One region of the Devosia beringensis genome, then DNA from elsewhere that is predicted to be linked to it. Evidence: predicted binding sites of a transcription regulator. Region 1 holds the regulator's gene; the other holds the start of a gene.
What was found. Region 1 encodes PhoB, which activates phosphate uptake and scavenging genes when phosphate is short. Its sites were predicted from a motif close to TGTCATNNANCTGTCAT; they were not measured.

Region 1 (3,413 bases):
GTTGGTGTGCCAGGGGGTGTTGTTGGCAAGGACGGCATTGGCTGTCGTGATGAGTTTGCGCATGGCGGCGACGATGGCGAGCTTTCCCGGTTTGCCCTGGGCGCGCAGCCTTTTGTAGAAGTCGCGGATGGGCGGGTTAGCACGGATGGCCGACAGGGTGGCCATATAGAGAGCGCAGCGCACCGAGAGGCGTCCGCCGGCGATATGGGCCTGGCCGCGCATCTCACCACTATCGCGGTTGAAGGGGGCGACTCCGGCCAAGGCGGCCGCCTGCTTGTTGCCGATGCCGCCCAGCTCGGGCATTTCGGCCAGCAGCACGGCGGCCGTAGTCTGGCCGATGCCGGGGATGGTGGTGAGTAGTTCGGCCCGGCGCCGTAGCGTCGCATCGCTATCGATCTGGCGGGTAATGGCCCGATCCATCTCGCCGATCTGGCTGCTCAAGAAGCCTATATGAGCATCGATGCTGGCTTGCGCCAGCGCAGCTTCAGGGTGCTCGCGACGCTGCTTTTCCATGGCCAGCATATCCACCATCTGGCGGCGCCGGCGCACCAGATCGGCCATTTCCACGGCATTTGGATCGTAGAGGGGGTCGGGATCTGGGTGCATCAGGTGAGCGAAGCGCAGGATCGCCGCGGCGTCAATCGCATCGGTCTTGGCCAGCAGCCCGTCGGCCCGAGCCAGATCGCGCACCCGGCGCGGGTTAATCGTGCTCAGCGCGATGCCATGCTGGCTGAGCGAGCGGGCCATCAGCCGCGTATAGCTGCCGGTGGCCTCACAGACCAGATGGGGCCGGGTCAGGCTGGAGATCTTTTGCACCAACCGAGCCATGCCAGCCGGATTATTGGACACGCGCAACCTGCTCGAGCCGGTGATGGCCAGATCCAGGTGCTTCTTGGAGACGTCGACACCAACATAGTCTGGGGAAAAAATCATGATCGCTCTGCCTTGTATGCGGGCATGTCGCCCAACCAACCGTTCGAGACAGTCAAGATGGGCCGGACGCGTCTGCTCAGGGGCGAGCTTGCTGGCTCTTGGGGGACACACGCTATCCAGCCCGGGAGCCCGGTAAACCCAAAGCTCCCAGGCCGATCATCGCCAATCACGGCCTCCAAGCAAACATACAAGGGGGAGGGACCGCGTGGTGGTCGGGGCACCAATCAAGGCAAGCACTGCGCTGCTCCTCCCCCTTTCGGGGAAGACGGGGTGGGGTAGGCTGAAAAGAGACGGATCTCACGCGACCTGGGCAAACCGCTCGTCAAACGCATATCCCGCGCCGCGGACGGTGCGGATGGGGTCGGTTTCGCGGCCGCGGTTGATGGCGCGGCGGAGGCGGCCGATATGGACGTCGACGGTGCGCTCGTCGACATAGACGTCATTGCCCCAGACGCCGTCGAGGAGCTGTTCGCGTGAATAGACGCGGCCGGGATGGCGCATCAGATATTCGAGCAGGCGGTATTCGGTGGGGCCGAGATGGACGTCGCGGGTGGCCCGGCGGACACGGTGGGTGGTGCGGTCGAGCTCGAGATCGCCGACCTTGAGCGCGGCGGTGACCAGGTTCGGATTGGCGCGGCGCAGCAAAGCGTGGATGCGGGCGATCAGCTCGGGCACCGAGAAGGGCTTGACCACATAGTCGTCGGCGCCGGTGGCGAGGCCGCGGACGCGCTCTTCCTCCTCACCGCGGGCGGTGAGCATGATGATGGGGACGCGGGCGGTTTCCTCGCGGGCGCGCAGGCGCCGGCACAGTTCGATGCCGGAGATTTCGGGCAGCATCCAGTCGAGCAGGATCAGGTCGGGCAGCTTGTCCTGGATGGCGTGGGTGGCCTCGTCACCGGTTTCAGCGGTGACGACGCGGAAGCCCTCGGCCTCGAGATTGTAACGCAGGAGGATGGCGATATCGCCTTCGTCCTCGACGACAAGAATGGTGGCGGGCATCGGTCAGGCCTTGATCTGGGTCCGCTGCAGTTCCTCGACATCGCTGGAAAGCTGCTTGCCGGTCTGCAGGTAATAGGCGCGTTCGGCGATATTGGTGGCGTGATCGCCAATGCGTTCCAGGCTCTTGGCGCAGAACAGCAGGTGGGTGCAGGGGGTGATGTTGCGCGGATCTTCCATCATGTAGGTGAGCAGTTCGCGGAACAGGGAGGTGTACATGGCGTCCACCTCGTCATCGCGGTTGCAGACCTGGATGGCGCCGTCGGCATCGCGGTTGGAATAGGCGTCCAGCGATTCCTTGATCTGGCGCAGCACCAGGGCGGTCATGTTGCGCACGCCATTGTAGAAGGTGGGCTGCAGGGTCAGCCCCTCGATCTTGAGCGAGCGGCGGGCCAGCTGCTTGGCCATGTCGCCGACGCGTTCGAGATCGGAAGCGACGTGGATGGCGGTGATGATGGAGCGCAGGTCCGAGGCCATGGGCTGGCGGCGGGCGATCATGGAAACGGCCATGTCGTCGATCTTGCGCTGCATGTCATCGATGCGCTGATCGGCGATGATGGTGAGGTCGGCCAGCTCGCGATCGAGCTTGAGCAGTGCCTTGGTGCCGTTCTCGATGGCGACCTCGACCTGGCCACCCATTTCGGCAATGGTCTGGGCGAGGGCGACGAGTTCGTCATTGTAGGACGAGACGATATGATCGGGGGCCATGGTGTTCCTCTGAACCTTGGGGCGGGGAACCGGCCGGGGCCGGTTCGCGCATATGAGCGGGTGGCCGGACTAGCCGATGCGACCCATGATGTAATCCTGGGTCTGCTTGTGAGCCGGGTTGGTGAAGATGTCCTCGGTGACACCTTCCTCGACCAGATTGCCCAGGTGGAAGAAGGCCGTGCGCTGGCTGACGCGGGCGGCCTGCTGCATGGAGTGGGTGACGATGACGATGGTGTAGTTCTCGCGCAGCTCGTCGATCAGTTCCTCGATGATGGCCGTGGCGATCGGGTCGAGGGCCGAGCAGGGTTCGTCCATCAGGATGACTTCGGGGCCGACGGCGATGGCGCGGGCAATACACAGACGCTGCTGCTGGCCGCCCGACAGGCTCGTGCCGGGCTCCTGCAGGCGATCCTTGACCTCTTCGAACAGGCCCGCCTTGCGCAGCGAGGAGACCACGATCTCGTCGAGGTCGGTCTTGGAACGGGCAATGCCGTGGATCTTGGGACCATAGGCGACGTTTTCGTAGATCGACTTGGGGAAGGGATTGGGCTTCTGGAAGACCATGCCGACGCGGGCGCGCAGCTCGACCACGTCCAGATCGGGATCGGAAATATCGTCGCCGTCGAGCTTGATGGTGCCGCCGACAACGGCGCCCTCAATGGTGTCGTTCATGCGGTTGATGCAGCGCAGGAAGGTCGACTTGCCGCAGCCCGAGGGTCCGATGAAGGAGGTCACGGCACGATCGGGGATGTCGATGGAGATGCCGAACAAAGCCT
Region 2 (3,413 bases), 250 kb from region 1:
CCTTCACCGGCCACTAGCGGCACCCATTCCATCGTGCCGTCGCTGGCAAATTTGGCGACCGACAAGGTGCCGCTGTCGAGCAGGTCCTTGTTGGCGGCGCGATTGTCGGGGTCGTATTTGCCCTCGGTGACGAAGCGATAGAGATATTCGAAGTCGTCGTCGTCGCCCATGAAGACAACGACACGCCCGTCCGGCGCGACGCTGACCTGGGCGCCTTCATGGGTCATGCGGCCCAAGGCGGTGCGCTTGACCGGCTTGGCGGTGGGATCCATCGGATCGATCTCGACGACCCAGTCGAACTTCATCCACTCGTTGGGTTCGTTCTCGAACTTGAAGCGTGGCTCGACGCGCGACACCGAATAGATGTCGTTCTCGTCTTCGTCCCAGCCTTGGCGCTCTACCAACTCCTGGTTGTCCAGCGTCGTATAGTCGCCGGCAAACACGTCCATCGAGCCTTCTTCGCCCGACAGCATGGTGCCCCAGGGGGTGACGCCGCCATTGCAGTTGGAGATAGTGCCGAACACCACGGTGCCCGTGGGGTCGGCTTTGGTCTTGAGGCGGTCGTCGCCGGCCGCGGGGCCGGAGATCACGATCTCGGTGCCCATATGGATGCGACGGTTGTATTGCCCGTCCTTGACGACTTCCCACTGACTGCCATTGCGGCGGATTTCGACGATGCTGACACCCGTCGAGGCCATGACCGTGCGGATCTGCGCGTCGGTCAGCTTGTCGCGATAGTCCTCCATGCTGAGGCCGGGAAACATCAGGAAGGGCGAGGCATATTCGTGGCTGACCAGCAGCAGGCCGCGATCGCTTGCAGTCGAGCCGAGCGGCAGGGGCAGGAAAGCCGTAAAGTCGTTATTGTAGCCGAACTGTCGTTCGGCGGCGGGGCCATCGATGGTGGACAGATCGAAGTCCGGGCTGTCGGGGAAGATGGCGTCGCCCCAGCGCAGCAGCACCTGGCGGTCATAGCCCTCAGGCCAGTGGTCCTCGGCATCGCGCACGCGGGTCAATTCGGTGAAGGTCAGGGTAGAGCCGCCTTCGGATGCGGCGGCGCTGCGCACGCCAAAGCTCTGGCCCAGGGCCGCGACGGCCGAGGTGGCGAGAAACCCTTTGAGCAGGGTGCGGCGATTGAAGCCTTCGTTGAGCAGGGAGCCATAGGTCTGGGCAAAGGCACGGCGCGGATTGGGACGCTCACGCGTCTTCTGACGGTCGGTCATGGTCTGGAACTCTAGAGGGGTTGCTCTTTGAGCATTCCATGCGCAGGCGACCGTTGCGTGACGTCGGCCGGGTCCGGCAATGCGGCGAACGGGGAAAATCGCTGCCAATCGGCCATGCCTGGCAAATAGCCCTTGCGTGGAACCGTACCGTACGGTACGCCTCGACGAAATAGGCCGAAACCGTTCGGCTGTCGCATGAGGATGAGCCCGGTGCCCGTGACCATCAAGGTCAACGAAGAGGTCTTTACCCCCCGCCAGCAGGCTGTGCTGACGGCGGCGCTGGATCTGCTCGTGGAAAATGGCGATGGGCTGACCATGACGGCGGTGGCCCGCCGCGCCTCGTGTTCCAAGGAAACGCTCTACAAGTGGTTCGGCGATCGCGACGGCCTGCTGACGGCCACCGTGCAGTGGCAGGCGGCCAAGGTACGCATGCCGCAGGTGGATCGCACCGGGCTCAATGCCAAGGTGCTGCGCCAGAGCATCGAGCAGTTCGCCCGCGACCTGCTGACGGTGATCACCGGTGAAGTGTCGATCACGCTGAACCGCACCGCCGTCACCCATGCGGCGCAGGAAAAAGACCGGCTGGGCAATATCGTGCTGGAGAACGGGCCGCTGGCCATTCGCCGCCGGCTCAAGCCCATTCTCGAGGCCGGGCGCGATGCGCGCCTGCTGCGCTTTACCAGCAGCGAGGATGCCTATCGCACGTTTTTCGGCCTTGTCGTGCGTGACGTGCAGATCCGCCTGCTGCTGGGGGACACCTCCCTGACGCAGGAAAATGTCGAAGCCAATATCGAAGCGGATGTCAAAGCCGCAACCGACCAGTTCTTCGCCCTCTATGGGGCGAAAGCCAACAATACCTAACACCGCTTATCAAGGGAGCACCCCCATGCGCGTTTATTACGATCGTGATGCCGATCTCAACATCATCAAATCCCGCAAGGTCGCCATTGTCGGCTATGGCAGCCAGGGCCATGCCCATGTGCTGAACCTGCGTGACTCGGGCATTACCGATGTGGTCGTAGCCCTCCGTCCAGGTTCGCCATCGGCCAAGAAGGCCGAGGGCGAAGGCCTCAAGGTGATGAGCGTTGCCGAGGCCTCCAAGTGGGCCGACGTCATCATGATGCTGGTGCCCGACGAGCTGCAGGCCGACATCTACAAGGAACATATCGAGCCAAACATCCGCGACGGCGCCGCCCTGGCTTTCGCCCATGGCCTCAATGTGCACTTCAACCTGATCGAGCCTAAGGCCAGCGTCGACGTCATCATGATCGCGCCCAAGGGCCCGGGTCACACCGTGCGCGGCGAATACCAGAAGGGTGGCGGCGTGCCCTGCCTGATCGCCGTGCATCAGGATCCGTCGGGCAATGCCCATGACATCGCGCTGGCCTATGCCTCGGGTGTCGGCGGCGGTCGCTCGGGCATCATCGAGACCAATTTCCGCGAAGAGTGCGAGACCGACCTGTTCGGCGAACAGGCCGTGCTGTGCGGCGGCGTGGTCGAACTGATCCGTGCCGGCTTCGAGACGCTGGTGGAAGCCGGCTATGCGCCCGAAATGGCCTATTTCGAGTGCCTGCATGAGGTCAAGCTGATCGTCGACCTGATCTACCAGGGCGGCATTGCCAACATGAACTACTCGATCTCCAACACCGCCGAGTGGGGCGAATATGTTTCGGGTCCGCGCATCATCACCTCGGAAACCAAGGCCGAGATGAAGCGCGTGCTGACCGATATCCAGACCGGCAAGTTCACTTCCGAGTGGATGCAGGAAATCAAGTCGGGCGGCGCCCGCTTCAAGGCGACCCGTCGCCTCGCCGACGAGCACCAGATCGAGGAAGTCGGCGCCAAGCTGCGCGACATGATGCCCTGGATCAAGGCCGGCGCGCTGGTCGACAAGGCGAAGAACTAAGTTTTCGTCACAAGAATACCGGAAGCGGGGGTCATGCCCCCGCTTTTTGTTTGTGGCTGCACAGTGTGGGCAGTCCTTAAAGGGGGGCGGGCTGGCTGGCAGCGGAGACCGCGTTATAGCGGTTGCCCAGTTCGATGCGCCGGGCCTGGGCGCGCTGCAGCGTGCGGTTGTCGCCGGCGGATGGTCCCAGGCTGTCAGCGAACTCTTCCAGGCGGTCGTCAAGCTGGCCGAGTAGCTTGAGAGCAGCATTAAGGCGATCGCCGGCATCGGCGGGCGGTGCGTCGAGC

Region 2: GDR53_RS15045 (PhoX family protein) is a predicted target of PhoB. The motif match lies at 1,267-1,283, and genes of this name have one in related genera.

The regions. Positions count from the first base shown of each region.
Region 1 covers NZ_CP045422.1:2,842,202-2,845,614, forward strand. The annotation lists gene GDR53_RS13860 (IS110 family RNA-guided transposase) at 1-933, opposite strand, end outside; gene phoB (phosphate regulon transcriptional regulator PhoB) at 1,231-1,932, opposite strand; gene phoU (phosphate signaling complex protein PhoU) at 1,936-2,637, opposite strand; gene pstB (phosphate ABC transporter ATP-binding protein PstB) at 2,707-3,413, opposite strand, start outside.
Region 2 covers NZ_CP045422.1:3,090,415-3,093,827, forward strand. The annotation lists gene GDR53_RS15045 (PhoX family protein) at 1-1,220, opposite strand, end outside; gene GDR53_RS15050 (TetR/AcrR family transcriptional regulator) at 1,422-2,081, shown strand; gene ilvC (ketol-acid reductoisomerase) at 2,107-3,126, shown strand; gene GDR53_RS15060 (hypothetical protein) at 3,203-3,413, opposite strand, start outside.